DNA from 2 places in the Duganella sp. Root198D2 genome. Region 2 is predicted to be linked to the other one. Evidence: predicted binding sites of a transcription regulator. Region 2 holds the regulator's gene; the other holds the start of a gene.
The links. The regulator NrdR, encoded in region 2, represses ribonucleotide reductase genes. The targets are predictions, from matches to a motif close to CACNANATNTNGTG.
Positions count from the first base shown of each region.

Region 1: the regulator NrdR is predicted to act here: its motif matches at 2,302-2,315, upstream of ASE26_RS24760 (ribonucleoside-diphosphate reductase subunit alpha).

Region 1 covers NZ_LMIC01000048.1:221,210-228,505, forward strand. The annotation lists gene ASE26_RS24760 (ribonucleoside-diphosphate reductase subunit alpha) at 1-2,268, opposite strand, end outside; gene ASE26_RS24765 (sigma-54 dependent transcriptional regulator) at 2,605-4,122, opposite strand; gene ASE26_RS24770 (PAS domain-containing sensor histidine kinase) at 4,119-5,765, opposite strand; gene ASE26_RS24775 (PP0621 family protein) at 5,774-6,022, opposite strand; gene ASE26_RS24780 (inner membrane protein YpjD) at 6,019-6,822, opposite strand; gene ASE26_RS24785 (ABC transporter ATP-binding protein) at 6,844-7,296, opposite strand, start outside.
Region 2 covers NZ_LMIC01000006.1:32,388-39,683, forward strand. The annotation lists gene ribD (bifunctional diaminohydroxyphosphoribosylaminopyrimidine deaminase/5-amino-6-(5-phosphoribosylamino)uracil reductase RibD) at 1-116, opposite strand, end outside; gene ASE26_RS08305 (GspH/FimT family pseudopilin) at 113-739, opposite strand; gene ASE26_RS08310 (type IV pilin protein) at 667-1,110, opposite strand; gene ASE26_RS08315 (PilX N-terminal domain-containing pilus assembly protein) at 1,107-1,667, opposite strand; gene ASE26_RS08320 (PilW family protein) at 1,679-2,497, opposite strand; gene pilV (type IV pilus modification protein PilV) at 2,521-3,090, opposite strand; gene nrdR (transcriptional regulator NrdR) at 3,151-3,624, opposite strand; gene glyA (serine hydroxymethyltransferase) at 3,703-4,947, opposite strand; ZMP/ZTP riboswitch at 5,029-5,141, opposite strand; gene ASE26_RS08340 (SDR family NAD(P)-dependent oxidoreductase) at 5,411-6,154, shown strand; gene ybgC (tol-pal system-associated acyl-CoA thioesterase) at 6,274-6,672, shown strand; gene tolQ (protein TolQ) at 6,691-7,296, shown strand, end outside.

The DNA.
Region 1 (7,296 bases), on a different contig from region 2:
GATGCGTTCACGTACCGGGGTCCAGTCCATCGCGGACGACAGGTCCTGCTCCAGGTAGCCGCCGCGCTGTTCCGCCAGCAGGCGCACGGAGTCTTGCGGCAGGATGCCGCGCGACCACAGGGAACCCTCGTACGACTCGTACTTGCCGCGCTCTTCGGCCAGTTCGGTCGACGCCAGGTAGGCGTAGTAGCAGACGGCTTCCATCGAGGTGTCGGCGAACTGCACCGCTTCCATCGAGGCGTACGGTACGCGCATCATGTGCAGGCAGTCCTGGAAGCCCATCACGCCCATGCCGACCGGACGGTGGCGCATGTTGGCGTTACGTGCTTTCTCCACTGCGTAGTAGTTGATGTCGATGACGTTGTCCAGCATGCGCATTGCGGTGCGGATGGTCTTCTGCAGCTTGACGTGATCGATCTTGCCCTCTTTCATGTGGGCAGGCATGTTCACGGAACCCAGGTTGCAGACGGCGATTTCGTCTTCGTTGGTGTTCAGGGTGATCTCGGTGCACAGGTTCGAGCTGTGGACCACGCCCACGTGCTGCTGCGGCGAACGGATGTTGCACGGATCCTTGAAGGTGATCCATGGGTGGCCGGTTTCGAACAGCATCGACAGCATCTTGCGCCACAGGTCCAGCGCTTCGATCTTCTTGAACACGCGGATTTCGCCGGCAGCGGCTTTGGCTTCGTAGCCGACGTAGGCTTCTTCGAAGGCCTTGCCGACTTTGTCGTGCAGGTCAGGCGTTTCGGACGGCGAGAACAGGGTCCAGTGCGATTTTTCCATCACGCGCTTCATGAACAGGTCCGGAATCCAGTTCGCGGTATTCATGTCGTGGGTGCGGCGGCGGTCGTCGCCGGTGTTCTTGCGCAGGTCGAGGAATTCCTCGATGTCCATGTGCCAGGTTTCCAGGTAGGCGCAGACTGCACCTTTGCGCTTGCCGCCCTGGTTCACTGCCACCGCGGTGTCGTTCACCACTTTCAGGAACGGCACCACGCCTTGCGATTTGCCGTTGGTGCCCTTGATGTGGGCGCCCAGTGCGCGCACCGGGGTCCAGTCGTTGCCCAGGCCGCCGGCAAATTTGGCCAGCAGTGCGTTTTCCTTGATGGCGTCGTAGATGCCTTCCAGGTCGTCGGACACGGTGGTCAGGTAGCAGGAGGACAGCTGCGAACGCTGGGTGCCGGAGTTGAACAGGGTCGGGGTCGACGACATGAAGTCGAAGGTCGACAGCAGGTTGTAGAACTCGATGGCGCGCGCTTCGCGGTCGCTTTCGTTCAGGGCCAGGCCCATGGCGACGCGCATGTAGAAGGCCTGCGGCATTTCGATGCGCACATCGCGCACGTGCAGGAAGTAGCGGTCGTACAGGGTTTGCAGGCCGATATAGCCGAACTGCAGGTCGCGGTCGGCCACCAGGGCCTTGGCCAGCTTGGCCAGGTCGAACTTGCCCAGTTCTTCGTTCAGCAGTTCAGCGGCAATGCCTTTGGCGATGTACTGCGGGAAGTACTCGATGTAGGCAGCGGCGGCGCCGGCTTGCGGCACTTCCTTGCCGAACACTTCCTTACGGATGGTGTGCAGCAGGATGCGGGCGGTCACCTGGGAGTACGCAGGGTCCTTTTCCATCAGCGCGCGGGCAGCCAGGATGGCGGACTTGTGCAGTTCTTCGACCGGCACGCCGTCGTACAGGTTTTTCACGGTTTCGGCCAGGATGGCGTCGGCATCGACGTGCTTTTCCAGGCCCTTGCAGGCGGCGCCGATCAGGTCGCGCACTTCCTGCATCACCAGCGGACGGGCAACGCCGTTCTCGGTGACGTTGATCTGCGGTTCAGCGGCGGCGGCGGCGCCGGCAGCTTCTTTCTTCAGGCGGCGTTCTTCCATGTGCTTGGCGCGGTACAGCACGTAGGAACGCGCCACATCGTGTTCGCCGGAGCGCATCAGGGCCAGTTCAACCTGGTCTTGCACGTCTTCGATATGGAAGGTGCCGCCGGTTGGCTGGTGGCGCATCAGCGCGGTCACCACTTTCTGGGTCAATTCTTCCACCAGTTCGCGGATGCGGGCGGAAGCCGCACCCTGGCCGCCGTTCACTGCCAGGAAAGCCTTGGTCATTGCCACGGCAATCTTGGATGGCTCGAAAGCTACCACGGCGCCGTTGCGGCGGATGATGCGGTAGTCGGCCAGTTGGCTAGCGGAAACAGCGACGCCGCCGGCAGTTTCGCCAGCGGAAACAGGCACGTGAGGCGCCTGCGTGGTGGAAATATCTTGATTAGATTGCATTTATGCTCCGCGTATTCAGTATTTGTTTATGACCACTATATCTAGTGAACCATCGAATTCTGTCCACTAATTGTAGTGACGGGATCCGGATCGTACAAGGTGAAATTTTTTCGTTTAGACCACGATTTCTTATTGACTTTTGATATCCCCCATCGCTACAGGCGATCGACGGTGAGCAAGCACTAACACTGCTTTTTCGCTGCTGATTTAATAAGCAATGTTGCAACGCAGCACAGAGTTGTGCGTTGGCGAAAACGCTACAGCAAAGATGGGGTTTTTAGCGGCGGACCGGGATTATAGACCAATCGGGCGGCGGCTGCCCCGCCGCCCGATTGGCTAGCTCGGATCCTGGATGTTCAGCTTCTGCATCTGGTAGCGCAGCTGGCGGAAGCTGATGCCCAGCAGCTGGGCGGCCTGGGTGCGGTTGTAATTGGTCTGGGCCAGGGCGCGGGTAAGGATGTCGCGCTCGACTGCCTCCAGGTAGGCCGGCAGGTTGCTGGGCAGGACGTCGAACACCGGCAACGGCGGCATGGCCGGCTCACCGGCAGGCGCCTCCGTTAGCGGGGCTTCGGCCGCCACGCTTGCCGCCGCTGGCGTGCTGGGCAGCGGGCTGGCCGGCTGGCCCGCTGCCGGGCCGGCGGGAGCGGCCGGCGCAGCCGCTGGCGCGGCGGCCAGTGAGGCGGTTGGCGCGGCCGGGGCCAGGCTGCCGCCCTTCAGCGCCAGGTCTTCCGCCGAGATCACGCCATCGTTGGAGAACGCCAGCGCGCGCTCCAGGATATTTTCCAGCTCCCGCACATTGCCCGGGAAAGAATAGCCCTTCAATACATCCAGCACGCCAGGCGCCAGCACCACCTTGTGCTCAAAGCTGCCAAGCCGCGCCAGGATCGCTTCCACCAGCTCATCCAGGTCATCGAGCCGTTCGCGCAGCGGCGCCAGGCGCAGCTCGATCACGTTCAGGCGGTAGAACAAATCCTGCCGGAACAGGCCTTGCTCCACCAGCTTTTCCAGGTTCTTGTGGGTGGCGGAGATGATCCGCACGTCGACCGGCTCTTCGGCCGTGGCGCCGATCTTGCGCACCCGCCGCTCCTGGATCGCGCGCAGCAGCTTGACCTGCATGGCCAGCGGCAGGTCGGCCACCTCGTCCAGCATCAGGGTGCCGCCATTGGCAGCCTGGAAGAAGCCATCGCGCTCGTCGGCCGCGCCGGTAAAAGCGCCCTTGCGGTAGCCGAAGAACTCCGCCTCCATCAGCGCTTCCGGTATGGCGCCGCAGTTGACGGCTATAAAGGGCTTGTCCGCGCGCGAGCTCTGGGCGTGGATTTCGCGCGCCGCCAGTTCCTTGCCGCTGCCCGATTCGCCATTGATGGCAATCGGCGCCATGGAACGCGCCAGCCGGGCAATCTGGGCGCGCAGGGCCTGGATCGCAGCGGAACCGCCGCGCAGCCGGCTTTGCGGCTGGCCGCGCGCCGGGGCCGCCGCAGGGGCGCTGTCGCTGACCTTCAAGGCCGACTGCACCAGGATGCGCAACTGCTCCAGCTGCACCGGCTTGCTGACATAGTCGAAAGCACCCGCCTTCAGCGCCACCACGGCATTTTCAGCGCTGCCGAAGGCCGTGACCACCGCAATCGGGATGTTCTTGCCGCTGGCCGACACCTCGCGCACCAGGTCCAGCCCAAGGCCGTCCGGCAGGCGCATGTCGGTCAGCACCAGTTGAAAATCTTTTTCGGCAAAGAGCTGGCGCGCTTGCTGAAGGGTTTCGGTGCTGTCCACGTCCAGCCCCATCCTCAGCAGGGTAATTTCCAGCAATTCGCGCAGGTCGGCTTCATCGTCAACGACCAGGACACGTGGAGAAGTCATGTGTTTTTCGCAAATGTAATTACAAAGCGGCCGCTCGACTTGCGCGCGCCGCCCTCTGTCACGCTGGCTTCGAAACGGTGCTCGTAATCCAGCATGGCTTCGTTATTCAAGCACAATTCGCGCGCCAGATACAGGCCCAGGCCCGTGCCTTTGCTCGATGTTGTATAAAACGGCTCGAACAGGTGGGCCCGCACCTGCGGCGAAATACCGGGGCCATCGTCCTGCACGTGCAATTCCAGCGGCCGGCCGGCCACCTGCACGATGAAGACGCGGATACTGGCCGGCGTGCCGCTGGCATAGCGTACCGCGTTGTTGAGCAGGTTGATCAGCACTTCGCGCAGGTGCAAGGGGTCGAAGCGCACCATCACCTGGCGCATGCCGCCCAGGCACACGATCTTGCGCTCCAGCTTATGGGTCTCGTCGAACTCCGCCTTCAGCTCGTTGAGGAAGGCTTCCAGCTCCATCGGTTCGTGGTGGCTTTGCGCCTTGCGCGAGAGCTGCAGGATGTCTTCCACCATGCGGTTCACGCGCGCCACATTGTCGCTGATGATCTTCAGCAGGCGCTTGTGCACCGGCGCCTGCAAATCCTCTTCCAGCAGCGAATTGGCGTGGCCGATCGCCGACAGCGGATTGCGCACTTCATGCGCGATGCTGGCTGTCAGGCGGCCCATCGAGGCCAGCTTGAGCTGCTGCGCCTTTTCCTCGATGCCCGTGACGTCTTCCAGGAAAATCACGTTGCGCTCCACATCCAGGCCGTTGGTGTCGGCGGCGGCAAAACGCAACTTCAAATGCAGCGCCACGTCGCGCCGTGAATTCCAGGCGGCTGTCAAATCCTCCTGTTCCGGGTCGTCGAACGGTTTGATGGTGATAAAGGCGCTGGCCTGCTGCGGGTCGCTGCGCCAGGCCTCGTAGGCGACTGCCAGCGGCTGCAGCGCCGTGCCGTCCAGCATCTGCGTGGCGCCGCCCAGCATCTGCTGCGCCGCCGGGTTGCTCATATGGATAGTGCCGTCCGGCCCCACCACCACGATGCCGTCGGCCGAATGGGCGATCACCAGGCGGTTGACGGCCTGCTGCACGCCGATTTCAATACCGCGCTGCGCCACCAGCTCTTCCTGGCCGATCAGGCGCGCCGCCATGCGGTTCACGATCAGCACCACGGCAAACCAGGCGACGCCGTACAGGCCGGCCTGCAGCACCTGCGACTCGCCGCCGGAAATGGCGAGGTAGGTGCTGTGGGCCAGCATGAACAGCGTGGCCAGCGAGGCGCTGAACAGCGACAGCACCAGCGGCGCCAGGATGGCGCAGCCGGCCAGCGGGAACAGGTACAGGATGGCCAGGCCGGAGCGCAGCCCGCCGGACGCCAGGTACAGCAGCGAGATACAGGTCAGGTCGCAGGCCACCTGCGACATCAGCTGCAGCATGAAGTGGCGGCGCCAACGCAGCGCCAGCAACTGCATCGCGGCGGCCGCCAGCAGGTAAGCGCTGCATACCTGGGCCGACAGTTCAGGGGTCGACAGCCGGCCGGCGCTGAAATACAGCAGCAAGACCAGGGCGATCACAATGCGGGTCGCGCCCAGCGCTTTCAGCGAGCGCCAGAAAGTGTCGCGCGAGGCGGCCGAGAGGGTGTGGAGACGGGCAAACACGCTGTGGCTTAATGCGGGGCGTGCGCCGCGCAGCAGTAGTCGCGGCCATTGGCCGGGACGTTTTCGGAGGCCGGGAAATGCACGCCGCACTGGGCGCATTGCAGCATCTTCTCAGCCTGCTGCGGGTCGGCCGCACGCGGCTGCTGCGGCGCCGGCGCCGGGCCGCCTTGCTGCGGGCCGCTCATCTTGCGCAATTTGCTGCGGATGGCGGCGATGACCAGGAACACCAGCGCCAGCCAGAACAGGATTCGTGTCATGCCAAACCTCGATGTAAAACCACTTCCAGGACAAAACGGCTGCCGACATAGGCCAGCAGCAGGGTCGCGAATCCCGCCAGCGTGAAGCTGAGGGCGGTCTTGCCGCGCCAGCCGCGGAAATGACGGCCGGCCAGCAAGGCGGCAAACAGGACCCAGGACAGCAGGGTGAAGACCGATTTATGGTCCCACTTCAGCGCCCGGCCAAACAATTCTTCGCTGAACACAATGCCCGACAGGACCGTCAGGCTAAGCAGCACGAAGCCGAAGCCGATCAGGCGGAACAGCAGCTTTTCCATGGTCAGCAGGGCCGGCAGCTGGTCCAGCGCCGCGGCGAAAAAGCCCGGGCTGTCGCTGCGGGTATGCAGGCGCGACTCCTGCAGCGCCATCAGCACGGCGTGGAAAGCGGCGATGGTCAGCGTACTGTAGGCCAGCGTGGCGATGGCGATGTGCCAGCCCAGCATGGTGGAGCGGCCGGCGGTCGGGATCAGCGCGCCGGGGAAGCCGGCCTGCAAAGCCACCGCCAGGGCGGCCACCGGCATCACGATACGGCGCAGGCCGTCCAGCGGGAAGTTCTGGTTCTCCAGCCAGTAGGCGCCGACCGAAATCCACAGCGCCGACGACAGCATGGTGGCAAAACCGATGCGCAGCGAGCCGGGCACCATCACGTCGACCCACAGCGCGGCGCCGTGCAGCAGCCACGCGCCGGCCGTCAGTGCGGCGATAGGCACGGATTTACGCGACGGGAGGAAACCACAAATCAGGTAAAGCAGCGTTGCTGCGAGCAGGAAGTAAGTTTGCATCCAGTAAGTTTAACACTGCCGTCAATCCACAGCGGCTGCGCGCAACTCGTCGTTATGGTGGCGTTGTTGTTCTTCCATCACCAACTGCCCCAGCTCGCGCTTCAAGGCATTGAATTCCGGGGCCGACGGGTCGCGCAGGCGCGGCAGGTCGACCAGGATGTCGCGCTTGACCGTGCCGGGGCGGTAAGTCATGACCACGATGCGGTCGGCCAGGTAAATCGCCTCCTCGATACTGTGGGTGACGAAGATGATGGTCTTTTTCTGCTCGTCCCAGATACGCAGCAGCTCGTCCTGCAGGTCGCGCCGGGTCAGCGCATCGAGCGCGCCGAATGGTTCATCCATCAACATGATCGGCGAATCGAGCGCCAGCACGCGCGCAATCGCGACCCGCTGCCGCATGCCGCCCGACAGGTCTTTCGGGAAGCGGTGGCGGAAGTCCTGCAGCGACAGAGTCTTCAGCAGCTGCTCCACGGT
Region 2 (7,296 bases):
AAGCCGTCGCGCACGATCACGCAGCCGATGCGCGGATTCGGGGATGTGGTGAATAGTCCTTTTTCCGCCCATTGCAGGGCGAGCCGCATGCCTTCGAGGTCGCTGTTGATATTCATATGCTTGCGCAGGTTGCCGGTTCCAGGACTGGATCGCATAAACGCGCCCTGCCCTGCATATTGATCTTTATGTTGCGCTGCGTGCCTGCCAGTTCAAGGGTAATGGTGCCAAAGTTGGCGGCATTCGGGTGGGCGGCGCGGCAGCTTCTTCCTGCTGCATTATATGAAATATAGGCCGGGGCCGTGTTGTCGGTGAACCTGGCCCTCACTTGCAGGCGCTCGGAAGCGGCCACGTGGCGGAACAGGATAGCCTCGCCTTCGTCGGCGCTGCGGTTGGCATTGGCGTCGATGACAATCAGCCAACCTTGCTGCCAACTTCCGTTTTTTGCCAGAAGGGTAACGACGCGGCGGCGGGCGATGGCCTGGGCGCGGGTGTCGTTGATCGCTGCCAGCAGGTCGGCGGAGGCGGCGCGCAGCTGGCGTCCGGCCAGCATATTGCTCAGGTCCGGCAAGGCGGAAGCGAACAGGATTGAGAGGATGGCAAGGACGATCATCAGCTCCATCAGCGTGAAGCCCGGCCGCGCCCCCGCCGTCTCATACGCCTCGCGCTTCAGCGCCAGCAGCTGCGGGAGGGGCCGGTGGCGAGATGCAGCCCGCTGCTGGTGAGGATAAGGCGTTCGCATTGCGGATCCCTGAAGCGGTTGTCGACATTGGATGTGCCGGGCGTGGCAACCAGCTGGATGCAGTCGCGGATTTGCTGGCCGTCGCAGGCCTTCCCTTCCAGCTCGTAGGCACTGGAACTCGCGGTACGGCCCGACCACCAGCGGTATTCGCTATCGGCATTCATGGAAAAAGCGGCGTAGCTGTTGAAGCGGGTGAAGTGCCGCTCTTCCTGCTGCATCAGCTCCTGAAGTGCGGCTTGCGCTTCACTGCGGCGCATGCGGATGACGGCTTCGCTCCAGACTGGTATTGCCACTGCGGAGAGAATGCCGATGATGACGAGGGTGGTCAGCATGCCGAGAAGGCTGCCGCCAGCGGAGGTGCGCGTGTTCATTGGCCGTCCTCGCGCGACGCGGCATCGTGCAGCGCCTGCCAATCCATGATTTCGCGCCAGCTGTGACGGTGCACCGGCGCTGGTGGCGCGTAACTGGCCTGCAGCACAGCCTCGGCGCCGGGTCGCGTGCCGAAGCCGATCACCGTCACCCGGTAGTAGTGGGCTGGCGGGGCACCGGCCGGGGTAAAGGCAATGCGCTCCACGAGATAGCGCGGGCGGCGGAAAGGCAGCGCACCCTGCCCGGTTTCCATCGAGGCGCCGGTTAACGCACCGTATTCGGTGCCGCCATTGCCTGCCAGGTCTACGCTTTGCCACGCGGGTGCGCCCCGTGCGTCAGGTGCCGACTCGAGTGGCTGGCTTAGGCCAGCGTTGATATCGCGTTCCGCATCCATCAGCGCATCCTCCGCAGACTGAAAGGCGATCAGGCGGTCTCGTTCAGCGCGGGCGGCCTTTTCGCCCAGCATCGCCATTTGGGCTGCCGATGCGCCGATGGTCAACGCGGCGAGCAGCAACAACATTGTTACGGGAAGAGTGACGCCGCGCTGGTAGGGATGCATGGCAACCTCCATTACGGATTGCGCAGGGCGACGGACGCCGTGAACAGTCGGCGCGCCAGATGGCGCATTGGCTCGGGCAAGCTGGCTTCGTCGATGTGTGCGCCTGGATCGGCGCCTGGGAACAATTCGTAGCTGCTTAGCAGGTTACCGCTTCGTGAACCGCGCTCGCCGTGCAGCAGCAAGGCAATGCGAACGCTGGCGACACGGCGCCAAAGCGATGCATCACGTGCGTTCATCGCGCTGGCAGTCAGGTAAAGGTTGGGGATGTGGTCGCGCGGGTTGTCGGTATCAACGCCATACAGGACGTGGAACGCGTCCACGCCGCGCACCACGGCATCCGAGCCCCATCCATTCTCGCCTTTGTATTTGCAACGTAGTTCGGCAATACCGTCGCTCGCTTGGGCAATGTAGAAAATGCTCCATGCCCATTCGCCGGCATCGGCCGGAAAACCGGCGCAATTGAGCATGGCACCGCCGCCCGATGCGCCCGCGATCGCCGTGGGAGCGTAGCGGATGGCAAGTACATCGCTGCCGTTGATCGCCGGCAGCGCAGCGCCCAGGCCATCCGCATTGCTTGCGACGCTTGCAGCATCGCGGCCTTCGATAGCCAGGGGCGAACCAGGCGCGGCGCCCGCCCCAGCGCCCGGTTCGCCGGGATAGCCGGCCTGGCGCAGCGACTGGCTAATGATGGCCAGGGCGAAGCGGCCACTGTCGTCGATCCGCGAATTGGCGCCGTTGTGAAGAAAGTCTCCATTGGAAGCGTGCAGCAGGGAAGCTGCCGCCAGCGCAACCAGCAAGCTAAGCGCCATGGCGATGAGGACTTCGGTCATCGCCAGTCCATGGTCGTGCGCCCTCACTGCGAGCCTCCCGCGCTTGGCGGCGGCACCGGCGGCAGCCCGGCGAGAGCGATAGGCAAGGCGATGCCAGGCGCACTCGCAAAGCTGGTGCTGGCGCCATCTGGCCGCCGGCTGCGCCAACCTATCTTGATAACGACCGGAGCATCAGCGGCACCCGAGCATGGCCACTGAAACTGCCCGCCACGCGCGGCAGCCGAGTCGCGGCAAATCACCGCACGGGCAAGCGGCAACGCAGCCATCAGATGCCGGCGGAACTCGTTCAGGTCAGAGCGTACGACGGCGCCTGAATCACATGGAGCATCCGCACAGGCGGGCAAAGCATCAGACGCTCCGGCAAGCGCCGCATCAAATTCAAACCCCAGGTAGGCAGAGGACTGCGCGGCGTTAGCGCGCATGCGGTCAGCAAGCGTGGCGGCGGCCTGCAGGGCTTCGGTCTGCAATGCCGATTCCTGTCGAGTGCGCATGGCGTGAGCCTGCATTGCCAGCGCTCCGACCAGCCCTACGGCCAGCAACAGCAAGGCAACCAGCACTTCCACCATGGTAAAACCCGCAACTGGACGACGCATGGCGCAGCCCTCCCCTGCTGATCACATTAGTCAGCAGAGGACTCGCGGGTTTGAGGAATATCAAGCCTTGGTAGAGAGCTCTTGACCGTCGCCAACTTCTTCGATCGCGTCCTGGAATTCGGCCAGGTCTTCGAAGTTTTTGTAGACGGAAGCGAAGCGGATGTAGGCCACTTTATCGAGGCGCTTGAGCTCAGCCATCACCAGCTCGCCAACGAAGACGGAATCGACTTCGCGCTGGCCGCTGGTGAGCAGTTTTTCTTCGATGGAGGAAACCGCCTTGTCGACGGACTCGGCAGCAACAGGGCGTTTGCGCAAGGCCAGCATCAGGCTGGCGCGCAGCTTATCGGCCGAATACTCGGTGCGGCTGCCGTTTTTCTTGACCACATAGGGCATAGTCAACTCGATCCGCTCCCATGTGGTGAAGCGCTTATCGCAATTCACGCAGCGCCGGCGCCGCTTGATGGCGTCCCCTTCCTCCGACACGCGGGTGTCGAGGACTTGGATATCATCGTGCTGGCAGAACGGGCATTTCATGGATGTGGCGTCTCTTATTATGTAATGAAAAAGCGCCGGACCTTACGATCCGGCGCCTCGATAGTACCAACCGGGTGCTTAGGCGTAAACAGGGAATTTATCAGCCAGCACCTTCACAGCGGCTTTCACGCGCTCGATGGTTGCTGCGTCGTGCGGGTTATCCAGCACGTCGGCGATCAGGTTGCCCACTTCTTCCGCTTCCGCTTCCTTGAAACCGCGGGTGGTGAAAGCTGGCGAACCGAGACGAATGCCGGAAGTCACGAATGGCTTCTGTGGATCGTTAGGGATGCCGTTCTTGTTGCAGGTCATGTGAGCTTGGCCAAGGATCGCTTCCGCTTCCTTGCCGGTCAGGTTCTTGGCGCGCAGGTCGACCAGGAACACGTGCGATTCGGTGCCGCCGGACACGATGCGCAGGCCGCGCTTGATCAGGGTCTTGGCCAGCACGTCGGCGTTCTTCACCACTTGCTGCTGGTAAGCCTTGAATTCCGGGGTCAGCGCTTCCTTGAAGGCCACTGCCTTGCCAGCGATCACGTGCATTAGCGGACCGCCCTGGATGCCAGGGAAGATCGCGGAGTTGATGATCTTTTCGTGTTCGGCTTTCATCAGGATGATGCCGCCACGTGGGCCGCGCAGGGACTTGTGGGTAGTCGAAGTCACGAAGTCAGCGTGCGGCACCGGGTTCGGGTACAGGCCAGCGGCGATCAGGCCGGCGTAGTGAGCCATGTCGACCATGAAGTAGGCGCCAACGGCCTTGGCTACTTTAGCGAAACGCTCGAAGTCGATCTTCTTGGAGAAGGCCGAAGCGCCGGCGATGATCAGCTTAGGCTTGTGTTCTTTCGCCAGGGCTTCCATTGCGTCGTAGTCGATATCTTCTTCAGCGGTCAGGCCGTAGGAAACAACGTTGAACCATTTGCCGGACATGTTCAGCGCCATGCCGTGGGTCAGGTGGCCGCCTTCTGCCAGCGACATGCCCATGATGGTGTCGCCTGGTTTCAGGACAGCGAAGAACACGCCCTGGTTAGCCTGGGAACCAGAGTTAGGCTGCACGTTGGCCGCTTCAGCGCCGAACAGCTGCTTCACGCGGTCGATGGCCAGTTGCTCGACGACGTCCACGTACTCGCAGCCACCGTAGTAGCGCTTGCCTGGGTAGCCTTCGGCATATTTGTTGGTGAGCTGGGAGCCCTGGGCTTCCATTACGGCTGGCGAAGTGTAGTTCTCGGAGGCGATCAGCTCGATGTGGTCGTGCTGGCGCTTGTTCTCGTTCTGGATAGCGGCAAACAGCTCCGCGTCAACGTTGGCGAGGGTGTGATCTTTTGCGAACATGAAATTACTCCAGTTTTTAAGGCAGATTGGATCGAATCGGGAGCCAAAAAATGACAGGGCAGCCGAAACGCACGTTTCCATCGTGGCTGCCCAGGCGAACGGCTGATTGATGTATCTCACGTTCCCCGGTGGTTGCCCACCTCTCACCAGCAGCGCAAGCGCCAGCTAGTTTTTCGCCAGTTACGTGAGACCGTAATGGAGTCAGGATTGTATGTTAAGTGGCAAATAACGGCAACGGTTGTGCCGGTTTCGCCGAAATCCGGCGAAATCCGGTGCCAGGTCTGTCATTTGGACATGGACGCACGACCTTTGACTTTGCGCAATTCGCGAATTTGCTCGTTTTCCCGTATTGAGAAAGCTCAGACGTTAGCGCTAGCTGTCCGAATGACAGACCTGGCACCGAATTTCGCTGGTTTACCGGTTTGGCGTTAGAATCCCCAAAGTTAATAATGGGAGTTCGACCATGATCGTGTTAGTTACCGGTTCAACCGCTGGTTTTGGCGCCGCGATGGCGCGTGTTTTCGTCAAGAACGGCCACAAGGTGATCGCCGCTGGCCGCCGTGCCGAGCGCCTGGAAGCCCTGGCCAGCGAATTGGGTCCGAACTTATTGCCAGTTAAGCTGGACGTGACCGATAAGGCTGCGATCCATGCCGCAATGGCCTCCCTGCCCGCTGATTGGAAGGAAATCGACGTCCTTATTAATAATGCGGGCCTGGCCCTCGGCATCAAAGGTGCCCACGAAGCGGATCTGGAAGACTGGGAAACCATGATCGCCACCAACTGCACCGGCTTGGTCACCATCACCCGCGCCTTGCTCCCTGGCATGGTCGAGCGTGGCCGCGGCACCATCATCAACCTGGGCTCGGTGGCCGGCGCCTATCCTTACCCGGGCGGCAATGTCTACGGCGCCACCAAGGCTTTCGTGGAACAGTTCACGCTTAACCTGCGTGCCGACCTGATCGGTACCGGTGTGCGCGCTACCAATATCGCGCCTGGCCTGTGCGGCGGCACCGAATTCTCCAACGTGCGCCTGAAAGACGATGCGGCAGCGGCCAAAGTCTACGAGGGCACCGCCCCGCTGACCGCGGAAGATATCGCCGACACGGCTTTCTGGATTGCAACATTGCCGCAACACATTAATGTAAATTCCATCGAACTGATGCCAACCTGTCAAGGATTCTCTCCATTCGCGATCAAACGCGGCTAAAATGCCGCCGCATATAAGGGAAAACCGTAAGCAATTGTTACCAGATTGTGCAAAATACGATACCGCTGATTCATTTGGCGTAAAATGTTGCCGATTCTCACTTAGTAGCTCTTCTATCTATGTCGTCTGAGTTCACCTGGGAGGTCCGCGTCTATTACGAAGACACGGATGCCGGCGGAATTGTCTATTACGCGAACTATTTGAAGTTCTTCGAGCGCGCGCGCACCGAGTGGTTGCGCTCCCTCGGAGTTAACCAGGACAGCCTCCTGCGCGAACACGACGCCATGTTTGTTGTCAAAAATGTCAGTGCGGACTACCACGCGCCGGCACGACTGGACGATGTAATAAAATTGACGCTTCGTATTGATAAACTGGGCCGCGCTTCGATCCAGTTTGTACAGGAGGCGTGGTGCGGCGACCGCCTCTTAAATACTGCCCACGTTAAAGTTGGCTGTGTCGACTCGGCCCTGCGCCCTCGCGCCGTGCCGGATGCCGTTGCGGCCCGCATGCGCGCATAATAATTAGATTGAGAAACAATGAACGTCACCCAAGACCTTTCCTTCATCGCCCTCATCACCAACGCACACCTGATCGTTCAGTTGATCATGGCGCTGCTGCTTGCGGTTTCCGTTATCAGCTGGACCTACATTTTCAAGAAGCTGTTTGATGTGCGCAGTGCGCGCAATCAGACCGTCGAATTCGAAAAGACTTTCTGGGCAGGAGGCAACCTGCACGCCCTGCACGCCAGCGCTGGCAGCAACCGCGCCAGCAGCGGCGCCCTGGCCCGCATTTTCGAAGCCGGCATGGGTGAGTACATCAAGGGCAAGCAAGCTGCTGCCAGCAGCCGCGACATGAATATGGGCGACGTGCTGGATGGCGCCCGCCGCGCCATGCGCGCTGCTTTCCAGCGCGAGATGGATGCGCTGGAAGCGCACCTGGCCTTCCTGGCTTCGGTCGGTTCCGTCTCCCCTTACATCGGCCTGCTCGGTACCGTGTGGGGCATCATGAACGCCTTCCGCGGCCTGGCCAATGTGCAGCAGGCGACGCTGTCGGCTGTGGCGCCCGGTATTGCCGAAGCGCTGATCGCGACAGCTATCGGCCTGTTCGCTGCAATTCCGGCCGTGGTGGCGTACAACCGCTTC